Regions from separate parts of the Spirosoma sp. KUDC1026 genome, predicted to be linked through region 2. Evidence: riboswitches for the same ligand, from Rfam matches in the RefSeq annotation. Region 2 holds a riboswitch; the other holds the start of a gene.

Region 1 (7,629 bases), 2.7 Mb from region 2:
TAACGACCGTGTGCCCCGGCCTCACCCGCACCGGCAGCCCCCGTAACGCTATTTTCAAAGGTAAAAATGAGGACGAATACGCCTGGTTCAAAATTGCTGATTCGCTGCCGCTGGTGACCAGCAGCGCCGAAGCTTGCGCCGGTGAGATCATTGATGCCTGCCGCTACGGGGAAGCCGAACGACTGGTGTCGTGGCCCACGAAGGTGAGTGCCGCCGTGCAGGGACTGAGCCCGAATCTGGTAGCTGAGCTGAGTGCCGTAACAAACGAATTTCTCCTTCCCGACAAGGAAACGGATGGTTCGGGAGGGCAGCGCGTTGCGGGAAAAGATAGCGAAACGGCCTTGTCCGATTCAGCCTTGGCAACGCTAACCGATCAGGCCGCGGTGCGCAATAATGAATTAGGAGACTAACGTTTGGTTGTTTATTCAGGAGAAACGAACAGACGGGTCATGTAAATCTGTGACCTTTCGCGTTTTCGTATTCAAAAAAATGCTGGCTTTCGCCACTGTCTGTTCGCCAAACCTGACTGAAATGAAAAAGCGCCTTGTCAAAGCGGTACGATCTGTCTTTACCCCCCTGGGGGTGTACCTGGCCCCAAATTACCCGAACATCGTGAACGGGCACAAACTGGAGGACGATCTTCGGATTTTATTACCTGAAGCTAATCCGCTCTGTTTCGATATTGGTGCTAACCGGGGGCAAACGATCGAGCTTCTGCAGGACTGCCTGAACGAGCCGAGCATTCATTCGTTCGAACCCGCATCAACGACCTATGCTGAGCTATTGAGCAAGTCGTTTGGGCCGCGTGTACAGTGTCATCAGCTTGCATTGGGGGAGCAGGTGGGCACGGCTGAATTCCGAAACTACAAAGTGTCGGAGTTGAGTTCGTTTCTGCCCATGAACCCCGACAAAAACGAAAATTTTTTCGCCGAAGAAGAGCTGATGTCGGTGGAGTCTGTGCCCGTCGACACGCTGGATAATTTCTGTTCGGTGCAGGCCATCGATCGTATCGACCTGCTCAAAATTGATACGCAGGGATTTGAACTGCCCGTCTTACACGGAGCCGCCGAGCTATTCAAACAGGGGAAAATCGGTGCCGTCCTGCTGGAGCTGAATTTCGCAACACTATACGAAGGCCAGTCCGACCCACTGGTTATTCTTCAGTTGTTACGTAGCTACCAGATGCGGCTGGTGGATTACTACGAAACCGAACGCATCAACGGCAAAGAAATCTCCTGGACAACTGCACTGTTTATTCATTACCCGAATCGCTAGCAGGAGTTTTAGTACATCTTTTTGTGTGTGTTCGGTAAACTAGACACGGTTTGACTGCAGCTGGCTGAGTTAGAAACAATTCGGCTTATAGGTCTGTTTTTTTCAATCAGGGGTAACGCCAAATTGTTCTCTCCTGAGGAGATTATGAGCAGTGCTTTTTTGAAAAACGAAACGGCTGATGCCCCCGTTGTAATACCGGCTCGCGCGCCTTTACCACCGGGTACACCCAATTACGTAACGCCCCGCGGTCTCGATCTGCTGCGTGCTGAACTCACTGATTTAGAAACTGAACGTGCTCATTTACAGGCCGCCCAAGTCGATGACCTAAATGAGCGTAGCCGGCAGCTAGCCCTGCTCAATGGGCGTATTGCGAACCTGAATCAGCGTATTTCTAGCAGTAAAGTGGTCAACACGCATGAACAGGATAGCGTCCGCTTTGGTGCTACAATTAGTTTAAAGATACTGTCGGGAAAGCTAGCCAGTACGGAACGGCACTTAACTATCGTTGGTGTCGACGAAGCAAATGCCGCCAAGGATTTGATCGCTTTCACGGCTCCTCTGGCTCGCGCCTTGCAGGGGAAACGGGTAGGAGAGGTAATTGCCTGGCCACCTGCCCAGGGCCAGCAGAAAATGGAGATCGTGGCTATCAGGTACGATATAGCCTAAGCTGCTTATTGTGCAGGCCAAGAAGATAGTTGAGGGGTGTACGAACTGCCATACGTCGCGGTTAGTACACCCCTCAACTATTTTTGTTCACATTCCCTTACAAACTCACCCGCACACCGATATTCGCTGTGCGTCGGCGGGTGTTGTAGCCGTAGCTGTCGACGTATTGTTTGTCGAACAGGTTCTGAACATCAGCGTACAGGCGGATTTGATTCAGGCGATATTCGGCGTAGAGGTCAACCGTACTATACGGAGCCAGCGTTACGTTCTCCGTGGCAAACGTGGCCGAGTTGTAGAACCGGTCGATGCGGCTACCCACCGAACGTAGTGATGCACTGGCGAACAGAGAGGGAGTGATCTGATACCCCGCCGTGAAGTTGACCAGTACCTTCGGCCGGCGGAACAGGTTGTTGTAGGTCGTGTCGCGGCCTGCTGCCTGGGTCGTCACCCGACCGTCGAGCAGGGTAAGGTTGCCGGTCAGAGCTAGTTTGCCCAGTTGCGCCTGCCCTTCAAACTCCCACCCGTGGTCGTGCTGCCGGTCGAAGTTGATGTACTGACTCGTATAGGGCGGCACTGCCAGGGACTGGAAGAAGATAACATCGCGCACCTGCCGGTTGAAATACAACGCCCGGACCCAGGCATTTTTCGCCTTGGTGAAGACCTGAATACCCGCTTCAATCGACTGACTCCGTTCTGGTTTCAACGCCCGGTTACCATACGGCGAGAAAATCTGGTACAGCGACGGAGCCCGGAAACCAGACGACAGGTTAGCAAATACTTTAACCTGATCCTGAATCAGGTACGATGGGTTGAACGAGTACGTAAATGCATTTCCGTACACCGAGTGGTGGTTATAACGTCCGCCCAGTTCGACGGACAGCCCTTTCTGCGTCCGCCAGACACCCGATGCGTAGAGGCTCAACTGACCCGTACGGGCCGTATCTGCTCCCAGCGGTGGTGACTCGTACAGACCGTATTCACTAACAGACCGGTACGTCTGGTCGGTATTGGCGAAGCGGTAGTCGGCACCGGTGAGCAGCTCGATATTTTTGCGGACCGTCAGTGTGTGGTATACCTCCGCAAACTGCGTCAGTCCGCTGTATTCACTGTAACTATACTTGTCAAAAGCGGCCGGTTCAACTGATGTCGAGTCGTCTTTGTAGACGCGTCGGCTGCCACTGACGCCGTAATTCGCAACCAGTTTGCCGCGCTCGTGAGTCCATTCCAGCCCCGCCGAGCCAAAACTGAAGCGGTTGTTGGATGTATAATCTTTTTCGTCACCGAAAGCACCTGCGTCGAGGTCTGTCTGGTAGGCCGTGGTGAGGCCGCGCAGCTTCAGCGTCAGCCGCGGATTGAGTGCAATGGCTACGTTACCGAGCAGGGCGTTCTGCCGGTAGCCGTCCTTGTCGAACGTGCCCGTGTTTTCACGATCCGTCGCTGCCGAGAACCCCGTTGATGACAGGCGCGTGTACCGCAGAGTATACGATACTTTTTCGGTAGCCCCACCCAAACCAATGCCGCCCCGGAACGTATTGTACGTGCCATACTGGGCCGTCGCTGACACACGCAGCGGCCGTTTACCCAAACCGGTACGCGTCGAGATAGAAATTACTCCGGCAACGGCATCAGAACCGTAAGCCGTTGATTGGGCTCCTTTCAGAATTTCGATCCGTTCGCACTCGCCCACCGTAATCAGGTTGAGATCGAAGGCGTTAACGGTTCCCGATGGGTCATAAACCGGTACGCCATCCAGCAGCACCAGCGTATTGCCCACCGAGGCCCCACGCAGGTACACGTCCTGGTTGGAACCCAGCGGACCCTGAGCGCCTACGATCATCAGGCCCGCCTGGCGCGTGAGCAGCTGACTGACCGTCTGCGTAGCGTAACGTTGCAGCACCGAATCGGGGAGGACCGTAACGACCTTGCCGGTCTGCGATTGTTTTTGAGGGAATTTGTTGGCCGTGACCACGACCTCATCGAGTGTTTTGGCTTCCTGAGCCAGGGCGGGTACAGTAATACCCAGAGCAGCCGGTCCCAACAGGGCGGTTGCCAGCAGGCGCGTAGTAATGCGCATGTCGAACATAGAAAAAGTGAATACCCGTCGCTGTCTATCGCTATCCTCCGTACCGATAAACAACTCACGACCAGCGGCAGGTCTCCTGACTTAGCTCACCGATTCGGGCCTTCCCGTTGCCCAGAAACGGGCAATAGTGACCAACGTAGCAAAGAATCGGCTGTCTTGAAAAACAAAGCAGTACAGTTGCGGGGACAGTCCCGGTTTTGGTCGGCAAAGACCACCGGAGTTCCCTATTAAGCCATTGCCGTCCACGCTGGGGTCGACGACGGGCACCGCGAATCCGGCGCGAAGGTACGAACGTATTGGTTACTTCGCTTGATTGAGGGCGCAAACAAGCAAAAGCGCCCGGTAGAAAATCCACCGGGCGCTTCGCCAGAACACTAAAAATCGCAGTTGCTTACTTGCCGTTCAGGTCAGCCACCGAGTTGCCGTCTGTTTCGTAAAGCTGGTTGAAGAGGAACTTGAACGTGCCCTGCGCCTGCGCCCGGAAGGTGATTTCCGGACCGAACGCATACAGTTTGCCCGCACCAATTGGTGCCATGAAAGCCGCGACGCCATCTTTCAGATACGCCTGACCCCAGGCCCAGCCGCTACGTAGTGGTTTGCCGCTGTCGAACCACGCCAGTGGTTTCACTTTGCCCGTCGCGATAGCATCGGGAGCGATGTTAAATACTGGGCTGGCGTCGAAGTAAACGTCCGTTTTGGTGGGCAGACCCCAGGTGGCCTGCTGCGTCGAATCGACATTCACGCGCAGAACACTGCCGGGAATATAGTATTTCTCGCCGGGCAGTGGGCGCTCCTGACCCGAGCTGGTTACTTCGGTCAAAGCGTTCTTGACGGGTAGACCCAGGTGATAGGCCAGGTTGGTGCTGCTGCCAATGGTGATGATGTCGCCACCTGCTTCCAGGAATTTCTTCAGTTCCGGAACCGACTTTTCGTGGGTGATCCGGCCCGTGTGCGTGCGGTACTCGGCTGGTAGTTCGTCGTTTTTCGGAATACGCGGTGCAAAATTTCGGTAAGGATCGTTGTCTTCACCCGTGTATTGTGGGATGGCCCGGGTTACGAACACAATCGCGTCGTACTTCTTACGCAGGTTACCGGCATCAACTTCCTGACTGTAGATTACTTTCATCGGGAAGTGATACTGTTCCATAATCCAGCGAACCCAGCCCGATGGCATCGAACCACCATAGGTATCCCAGAGCGCGATGCGCATGGGACTTACTTTCGCCATCGTACCCGTTGGACGTTTGGCGATGCTTGTTACGTCGATACCTAGACTCTTCGCCGATTTGTCCAGCAGCGTTTTCGCCTTTTCCGAAGCAGGTACGAAGAACGTGCCGGGGGCAACGCCCGATTTGCCGCTAACACCGGCCGCCATGCGGTACACGTCAACACCACCAGCCAGCAGATCGTTGACGGCGATAAACGAGTTATTGGCTTGTGCGTTCAGGAGGTAACCCGCGCCCGAGGTGGTCGCCATGTGGCCTTCCGGCGACTGTAGCTGACCGTACGGAATGGTTTTGAACGGGCCTTTGAAGTCGTCCAGAATCCGGTCAAACTGAACGTTCATCAGGTAGGCCAGGGTCCAGCCAGCAGCATCATACGGACGAACCGGAGGGCCACCAGGGTACTGGAAATCGTTCGGGTGATCCTGTGGTTCGAACATATCCAGCAGGTGAGGCCGGAACGCCTGAGCCGTCTTCACAACGTATGAGCCAGCGGGGTACTTCTTGCCCGCAACGGTGAAATCGCCGGTAGCCTGCTGAATCTGAATACCCGTTTTGATCAGGGCATTGATGAATTTAACCGCTGAAGCGAAATCTGCCTGATTGGCCGGGATGATGAACCCACGCGGATCGCGCAGTGGGGGAGCCTTCATCACCGAATCGTAGTACTTCGTAGGTACACCTCCGCCCGGAGCAATAAAGCCGTAAATATCCGTGTTCACACCCCGTGGCGTAGCATTCGGGTTCGCTTTCTTCTGGTCGGCGCGGTACTCTTCCGTGATCATGTCGATCCGTTTTGGCGACAGACCCCAGTAATCCTGACTACCCCGCTCGATGGAGTTTTTGCCCATGCGGTAGATGTTAAACAGCAGTTCGTCGCTGTAACGAGCCGCGTAACCCAATACAGCATAGTTCAGCGACAGCGAATAATCGATCGACTGTTTGAAATGCCATTTCTGAGGAGTGACCGGGAACGGCGTGTTTCCGTTCGGAATCAGGCGGCTTGGTACCAGCGGAATATCCTCAGGTGTTGGCCCACCGATGATTTCGGTCAGCAGACCGATCATGTTGTGGAAGTGCGTCGTTGTCCGCAGACCGCCGTTGTACCAGGTCGAGAACACCGAACCGCCCAGCCGCGTAAAGCCGGGTTTGTTTTCGGAGTTCAGCCGGTTGATCATGGCCGCGCCGAGGGCGTCGATACCCGTCACCATCAGCGGATCGAATACGTAGTTGAACGGATCACGGTAGGGGGGGCCTGCCAGTACCGATCCGGCCGGACCGCGCTGGTGGTGGTTGTACATGATCTGCGGAATCCACTCCACGAACAGCTGGCGCCCCATGTTCTGGGTTTCTTTCATGTTCATGATGAAGAAATCCCGGTTGTTGTCGTGGCCAACGTATTTCTGATACAGCCGTGGCAGGCCTTCCAACGATCGTTTCTCCGCTTTTTTCTCCCGCATATACCAGTCAGAAACGAGCTCCTGTCCGTCGGGGTTAGCATGGGTCAGCAGAATGACGTCCTGATCCAGGATTCGCATCGTTTCAGGATCCTTCCGGCTGGTAAGTTGATACGCCGTTTCGATGAGCTGCATGGTGCCCACCGTTTCGGTTGCGTGCAGACCACCATCAATCCAGACAATTGATTTCCCCTCGGACGCCAATGCTTTTGCCTGTTCATCGGTCAGACCTTCGGCATGAGCCAGTTTCTGCGAAATCTCTTTGTAACGGTCCAGTTTTTTCAGGTTTTCCGGCGACGATACGATAAGCATGTACTGCCGGCGACCTTCTTCCGTTTCGCCAATGTCAACCAGTTTAACCCGGTCTGAACTGGCAGCCAGCTTTTTGAAGTACGCTTCGGTCTGCGTATACGTAGCCAGCTGGTAATCGTCGCCGATGTTGAAGCCAAAATGCTCCTTCGGCGACGGGATGGATTGGGCCCATGCTGTACTCAGGCTAAGACCAGCGAACAGCAGCAGGGTCGATGAGCGGAAAAATTTACGCGTCATGCGGGGTTTGTTTAGGGGTAAACATTAGGCTTGGTTGCAATTGAGGGGCGAAAAGTACCATCCCGGACAGGCTGGTAGAAAGTTTTCCAGATGACGTTGAGCGGCAACAATTCAGAATAAACAGAAACGACAAAAGTAACTAAGTGATGCGTTCTGGAAAAGAAATGGTGTGTCTGGTCTACAATATTACTTAGGAATCGTTGTTAGTGATAGCTTATGTAAAACATTATTTCGAGCTTATTCGATTAGTCCAAAAATATGTGGCTGAAGTCATGCCAGAAAGTGATCGGACCCGCTTTCGTTGCCCGTTTCCCCAAACGTATGAAGGTATGGATAGGAAAAGAGGCCTGGCAATCAGCAGGCGTCGGGGAAACAT
Region 2 (7,629 bases):
TTATGGCCATTTTCTGGCTTTTTTTATACGTATTCGTCAACCTGACATCAATTCTGTTTCTAGGTGCACTGGCAATCAGTAACCTGGCGGGACCGGATTACTTTCACGCCATCGTTATCGGCCTCAGCATTTTTGCCCTGCTGATTACGCTGGGCGGGATGAAAGTAATTGGCTTCACGGACGTTATCCAGGTTTTGGTACTGGTCATTGGTGGTCTGGTAACGACGTACATCGCGATGACGCTGGTGAGCGAAAAGTTTGGCCTCGGCAACGACGTTATTGCTGGTTTCAAAGCCATGATGAACGACGCAGAAGACCATTTTCACATGATCTACGAAAAGCCAGGTCCGAACGCGTCGCAGGCCGACATCAACAAGTACCTGACGCTACCGGGCATTGGCATGTACGTTGCCGGTATCTGGATCGTGAACCTGAACTACTGGGGTTGTAACCAGTACATTACGCAACGGGCGTTGGGGGCCGATTTGAAAACGGCCCGGACAGGTATTCTTTTCGCGGCTCTCCTGAAGATTTTCATGCCGCTCATCGTTATGGTTCCTGGTATGGCTGCCTACGTATTGTACAAGAACGGAAGCCTGCAACAGGAAATGGCACCGAACGGTGTGCTTCTGGCCGATAACGCTTATTCGGCGATTCTATCGTTCCTGCCATCGGGTTTGCGCGGCATGTCGCTGGCCGCCCTGACAGCCGCTATCGTGGCCTCACTGGCAGGCAAAGCCAACTCCATTTCGACGATTTTCACCCTGGATATTTACCAGAAATATATCCGCAAGGACGCTTCCGAAAAACAACTGGTCTGGGCCGGCCGGGTTACGATTCTGGCTGCGATGCTGGTATCGATCGGTCTGACCTGGCAGGATACACTGGGCATTGGCGCCGAAGGTGGTTTTACATTTATTCAGAAATATACGGGCTACCTGAGCCCCGGTATTTTTGCTGTCTTCATTCTCGGTTTCTTCTGGAAGCGGACAACCGGCTCAGCCGCTGTAATCGGTATTCTGGCCAGCTTTGCGCTGGCGATTCTATTCAACAACTACGCTCCTGCCCTATTCGGGAATGACACAATTCTTTATACTGCTTACCCAACTGGTAATGGTGGTTACGAGATTCCCTTTCTGATCTGCATGGGCTGGACGTTCGTATTTACGATTCTGCTGATGGTGGCGATTAGTCTAGCCGGCCCAGCGATCAGCAAAAAAGCGTTTCAGATCGACGCCAGCATGTTCCGTCTGGCCCCAAATCATGTCGCGCTCATTACGGTTGTGATGCTCATCATCTCGGCGCTCTACGTCCGGTTCTGGTAGTTAGTCGCTGGTTTTCGTTGGGAGCCTCAAAAATACATGCTGGTAAAGGCACGTATTTTTGAGGCTCTTTTCGGTTCTTTATTCTTTCATTTTCGCAGTTCAGCATGACCCAACCCGCCCCGCCTTCCGTTTCGCTCCGTCCCTTGTTTTCACTGCCCGTTATTGTGGCTGCCCTGGGCTATTTTGTCGATGTCTATGACTTACTGCTGTTCAACATTGTCCGCGTACCGAGCTTACAGGAACTAGGCTTATCGAATACAGACGTTTCGCTGATTGGGGGGCGGATTCTGAATTTCCAGCAGGCCGGTCTGTTGCTGGGGGGGATTCTGTGGGGTATTCTAGGCGACAAGCGGGGGCGGTTGTCGGTATTATTCGGCTCGATTCTGACGTACTCGCTGGCAAATATTGCCTGCGGATTTGTCCACGACCCCACCTTGTATTCGGTGTTACGCTTCGTAGCCGGTTTTGGTCTGGCGGGTGAACTGGGTGCCGGTATTACGCTGGTTAATGAGATTTTGCCCAAGGAACTGCGCGCCTATGGCTCCTCGCTGGTGGCCAGCGTTGGCCTGTTTGGAGCGGTAGTGGCCTACTTCACCGTTACGCTGTATACCTGGCGTACGACGTATTTCATCGGTGGTAGCCTGGGGCTGGGCCTATTGTTGCTACGGGTGAGCATTTTTGAGTCGGGCATGTTTACCCGCGTACAGCAAACCGCTACGAGCCGGGGCAACTTCTGGTCGTTGTTTAGTCCGCGTGAGCGGCTGATGCGTTACGTTTATTGCATGGGAATTTCGTTACCAACCTATCTGGTCATTGGCCTGCTGGCAACGTTCGGCAACGAGTTTGCCCAGGCGATGGGGCTGGAAGCCGCCGTGCCGCCGGGTCGTTGCGTCATGTTTACCTACATTGGTATCGTCGTTGGCGATTTGCTGAGCGGTATTTTCAGCCAGTACCTCCGCTCACGTCGACAGGCAATCGGCTTGATGATGGGGCTGACCTTGGTTTTTGTGGGTGTTTATCTCTCAGGTATTCTCAAAACGACAGATGCTTTTTATGCCATCTGCATGGGTATGGGTTTTGGGATCGGTTACATCGCTATGTTCCTGACCATCACCGCCGAGAGTTTCGGCACGAACCTGCGTTCAACAGCTACCACGTCGGTAGCCAACAACGTACGGGCCACAACGCTGATCTCCATTCCTGCTTTTCAGGCTATGAAACCGCTTATTGGCGTACTTGGCGCTGGGGCTGTTGTATCGGCAGTTTGCTTCGCGGTAGGCTTCTGGTCGCTCACCCAACTCGACGAGACATTTGGCAAAGACTTGGATTATGTAGAACTTTAGGTCTATTTTTTTCAACCAATTGCCCAACACCATGCGTCCAGCCTCCCCGGCACAGGTGTACTTCCCTAGTTTCAACGGCATTCGCTTTATTGCCGCATCGGCAGTGGTATTTCACCACATCGAGCAGTTCAAATCAATCTTTGGCTTTACGGACGCCTTTGACCGCACCAACGAGTATCCGCAGATTTACCAGGCTGGTCGGCTGGGGGTAGCGTTATTTTTCGTGCTGAGTGGCTTTCTTATTACGTACCTGCTCCTGGCCGAAAAGCAATACGCAGGCCGGATTGCCACGGGTAATTTCTACGTCCGCCGGATTCTGCGCATCTGGCCACTCTATTTCCTGATTATCGGGCTGAGCTTCTTTGTCTTTCCTCATATTCCGGCGCTATACGTACCGGGCTGGTCGGAGCACACTTACGATTACTTCTGGCCCAAGCTGGGATTTTTCCTGTTGGTAATGCCCAACATTGCCATTACGTTGTACCACGAAATGCCGTTCAGCTCCCACACCTGGTCGATTGGTGTCGAGGAGCAGTTTTACCTGATCTGGCCGTGGCTGATCGGCAGCGTACGTCCACGCCGAACGCTATTGATACTGGGCAGTATTGCCCTCATCCTGGCAGGAGCTTTTTTCTGGATACGTTTCGGTCCTGGCTCAATACAGCCCACCGCCGGAACTACCCAACTGCTTCTTTCCGATTTTCTGGCGCATTTTCGCATCGGCGCAATGGCGATTGGCGGCATCGGTGCTTACCTGATCTTCATTGAGCATCCTGTTCTAACCTTTCTATATAAGAAGTGGGTGCAGGTGGTTGTGTACGCTATACTGGTCTATCTGCTGGCAACAGGCTACCGGATTCCGGGTTTGAATTACGAAGGGTACGCCCTGTTTTTCGTCTTTCTGCTGATGAACCTGGCGCGTAATCCGAATTCGATCATCAACCTCGAAAACCGGTTCTGCACATTCATGGGCAAGATTTCGTACGGCGTTTATATGTACCACCCCGTTGTTATCGTCCTTTGCTTGTATGTTATCCGGCAGTTCATACCCTACAGCACAGGCTTTTCGGTGATGCTTTACGTATCCAGTTATGCCCTCACGACGCTGGTAGCCTGGCTGTCCTACGAGTATTTCGAGAAGCAGTTCCTGAAACTAAAGGACCGTTTTGCCCCCGGTGATAAACCCGTCAAAGTTGCTAACCCGGAGCGGGTATAGGCGTCTGCTTATTTATTGTACTTTTGCCGTATAAAGCACAGAGGTAACAGTTCGTTTCTGACTGAAACGAACTTGTTTTAATAGGGAATCCGTCGGCCTGCCGACTCGGTGAAAATCCGGAACAGTCTCCGCTGCTGTAACCCCACAATCAAGGCGCTCCATTACTTAGCCACTGTTCGGCATCGAATGGGAAGGCGGGGGCGCTGGGGAAGTCAGAAGACCTGCCTTTGTCGCGTTGATCAATAGCTTTCGGCAGAAAGGCTCATCGATGTATGTTTTCTAAAAATCTCTCCAGTAGCGGGCAGCGTACGCATTTAGCCCGCCTTTTTCTGTATTGTCTCGTTCTGGTTAGTCTGACCAGATTCTCTACGCTTGCCCAGCCATCGGCCGTTCGGAATCAATCAATTGCACCATCCAAAAGATCAGCATCCAACCGGGTCACGCCAGACCGGATCACTGTTCGTTACGCCCGTGGATTCACCATCCAATATTTTGGAAACTATAAACTGGTTTCCATTATTAGCCCATTCGAAAAAAAGACCGATACAGTGCGTTACGTACTGGTGCAACGGGGCACACCCGCGCCCAAAGGGTATGCACCCAGCCAGATTATCCGGATTCCGCTTCGACGTATGGTGCTCATGTCCTCTATGCACGTTGGCCTAGCCGGTTTTCTGGAGGCCGAAGAGCAGATTGTTGGACTTGGTAATCTGAAATACGTATCGTCGCCTAAAGTCATCCAGCGTATCGACGCGGGGAAAGTGCAGGAAGTTGGCCACGACCAGACGCTGAACGAGGAACAACTGGTTAGCCTGCAACCTGACCTGCTGATGGCAACAGGCAGCCCAACCGCACAAATGAACCGGTATCAGACATTACGTAATGCTGGAGTCCCCGTGCTAATCAATTCGGAATGGGTAGAAACGACCCCTCTGGGGCGGGCCGAATGGGTAAAGCTGATGGCGGCCCTGCTCAACAAAGAAGCGCTGGTTAACCAAAAATTTGCGCAGGTCGAACGGGAGTACAACCGATTGGCGGCCCTGGCACGAAACGTTGCCAGTAAACCCAGCATCATCAGCGGGATGAACGCGAAAGACGCCTGGTTCGTACCCGACGGCGATAGCTACATTACCCGCTTCTTCCTGGACGCGGGCGGTAGCTACCCCTGGTCGAACCGACGAACAACGGGTAGTCTACCCCTGAATTTTGAAGCGGTTTATCCCATTGCCCTCAACGCTGATTACTGGCTCAACATCGGTCTGAACGGCGTGAGCTCAAAAAAAGACGTATTGGCCAAAGACAGTCGGTATGCCGATTTCGCCCCCTTTAAATCGGGTCAGATGTACAGCTACGGCAAGCGCATGAACAACCGGGGCGCCAACGACTACTGGGAATCGGGCGCTGTAAACCCGCACGTGGTACTGGCCGACTTGATCAAAATTATGCACCCCAAATTACTTCCCAAACACCAGCTGGTTTATTACAAACAGTTGAACTAACAGGCGCTGCCGGAACTGAGTCCATTATTACGTAACAGACAATAAGTCATGAAGATCTACACAAAAAAAGGCGACAGAGGAACGACCGGACTTTTCGGCGGCAGCCGGGTCGACAAAGACGATGTCCGGGTTGACTGCATCGGCACACTGGACGAAGCTAATTCCACCATCGGTCTGCTACGGGTCAAGCTTGGCAATGACCACCCGTGGCAACCGAACCTGCACAAGATTCAGAAGGATTTAATGGACATGATGTCCCATCTGGCCCGGCCGTCCACCGCCAAGAAAGTCAATACCAACCCCATGCCGGAAGGTGGCTCGGATTTCTGCGAACAGTGGATCGATGAACTGGAAGCGGGCATGTCGTCGCCATCAGATTATTTTCTCTTACCGGGTGGCAACGAGATTTCAGCCCTCTGCCACGTAGCGCGCACGCAGATTCGCCGGGGCGAACGCCGGTTGGTATCACTCATAAAGACAGACGACGTACACGATGCCATTCCGGCCTATATCAACCGGTTGTCGGATCTGTTTTTCACGCTGGCCCGTGCCGAAATGGACAAAGCTGGTGTGGCCGAAGAGAAATGGCAACTCTTTCTTTACAAACGCTTTAAGTAATCAGGAAGCAAACCGTGGTAAAAGGCCGACCGCGTTACGAACAAACGTAACGCGGTCGGCTACGCTGGTTTGGGGCAACTCTTGAATTTTGTACCCAAGTGCCTGATACGTTTCAACCAGCGCCTGGTGCAGCGCTGAGGCTTCTTCAAACGTTTGCCAGCGCTCGCTGTCGTTCACATAAATGGTTTCCCAGGGGGGAGCCATAAACACCAGTGGATCATAAGGAAACTGCCCGGCAGCCCGATACCAGGCTTCTTCGACCGGTAAGCCGCCCACTCGCAGGTAAGCGATTATGTCGGGAATACCCCGATCGAAGAACGTAATGGACGTATCATCATCGGTAGAAGCCTTTTCATACTGGTCGATCATTCGCTGGAGCGCCAACTTGGCAAAACAGTCCAGATCGATCCACGGCAGACAGCTACTGCTAAGCATGACCTGCTCCTGAATCAGTTGTCTGGATACTTCGTCAACGCATAAAAAACCGGCGGTGCGTAAGGCATTGAGCAGGGTACTTTTGCCAGCGCCGGGTCCGCCGGAGATAATAAATCTAGCCATAGATACGTAACAGGTAATGAAGACCCACCAGACCAGTCACCACGAGCAGGCAGGTTCGGTGGTTGATTTGACTTACCTGGTCAATTTCGTTTGGTGCAATAGGGCGATCCAGTTCACCGATATACGGTTTTTCGACTAGTACACCATGGTACATGTTCGGCCCACCAAAGCGGCAATTGAGAATCCCAGCGAGGGCAGCTTCGGGATAACCCGCGTTGGGGCTTTTATGCCGATTACCGTACCGCAACGCAAACTTTAATCCGCGCTTACTACCCGTAACCAACACCATGAGTAGCGCCGTCAACCGGGCAGGGATGACATTAGCTACATCGTCCAGACGGGCGGCAAATTTACCAAACTGTTCGTACCGCTCACTCCGGTAGCCAATCATTGAATCCAGCGTATTGATCATTTTGTAGGTCATCATTCCCGGAACGCCCGCCAGCCCGTAGAAGAACAGTGGTGCAATAACACCGTCGCTGAGGTTTTCGGACATCGTTTCCAGCACCGCAATCCGAATCTGCTGTGGACTTAGCTGTGATGTATCACGACCCACAATCCGCGACAGTTGTCGACGGCCAGCCTCTACACCTTCCTGTTCCAACACCCGAAAAACGGCTTTCCCCTCACGGATCAAGTTGTGATTGGCGAGGCCGTACCACACCCAAAGGGCATTGGTGAGCACAAACAGCGCCGGATGGATGGACAACGTGAGTTGGTTCAGGCCAAGAAAAAATAAGCAAGCCAGTATGCACAAGCTAAGGGCCAGGGCGGCTCCTTTCCAGAATCGGAGTTTTCCTTTGTTAAGAAGCCGCTCCCCCTTGGCAATTAGGTTGCCAAAGATTCGAATGGGGTGCGGCCAGTTGTCAGGATCACCAACTATCAGGTCCAGCACATAGCCCAGCAGTAGCGGTAATGCAAAGAGCCCTAATTGTTCCATGCTGTCAGCGCGTCAAGGAGTAAAGCGTTCTTTTCGGGTGATAACGTACAAACCCGAAAATGACCCGCTTCCAAACCCCGAAAATTGCTCGCGTCCCGAATCAATAGACCGTGGTTTTCGATCAGATACG

The links. Region 2 has a riboswitch for cobalamin ahead of HU175_RS23295 (ABC transporter substrate-binding protein). Riboswitches for the same ligand answer to the same signal wherever they lie in the genome.
Region 1: it holds a riboswitch for cobalamin, as region 2 does, so the genes downstream of both, HU175_RS10165 (TonB-dependent receptor plug domain-containing protein) here and HU175_RS23295 (ABC transporter substrate-binding protein) in region 2, are expected to answer to the same signal.

Annotation. Positions count from the first base shown of each region.
Region 1 is NZ_CP056032.1:2,415,459-2,423,087, forward strand. It holds gene HU175_RS10150 (SDR family NAD(P)-dependent oxidoreductase) at 1-410, shown strand, start outside; gene HU175_RS10155 (FkbM family methyltransferase) at 532-1,275, shown strand; gene HU175_RS10160 (GreA/GreB family elongation factor) at 1,420-1,941, shown strand; gene HU175_RS10165 (TonB-dependent receptor plug domain-containing protein) at 2,039-4,015, opposite strand; cobalamin riboswitch at 4,073-4,310, opposite strand; gene HU175_RS10170 (M14 metallopeptidase family protein) at 4,416-7,253, opposite strand.
Region 2 is NZ_CP056032.1:5,524,384-5,532,012, forward strand. It holds gene HU175_RS23280 (sodium:solute symporter family transporter) at 1-1,325, shown strand, start outside; gene HU175_RS23285 (MFS transporter) at 1,430-2,668, shown strand; gene HU175_RS23290 (acyltransferase family protein) at 2,700-3,884, shown strand; cobalamin riboswitch at 3,909-4,128, shown strand; gene HU175_RS23295 (ABC transporter substrate-binding protein) at 4,157-5,383, shown strand; gene HU175_RS23300 (cob(I)yrinic acid a,c-diamide adenosyltransferase) at 5,432-6,001, shown strand; gene HU175_RS23305 (RNase adapter RapZ) at 6,002-6,559, opposite strand; gene cbiB (adenosylcobinamide-phosphate synthase CbiB) at 6,552-7,499, opposite strand; gene HU175_RS23315 (pyridoxal phosphate-dependent aminotransferase) at 7,487-7,629, opposite strand, start outside.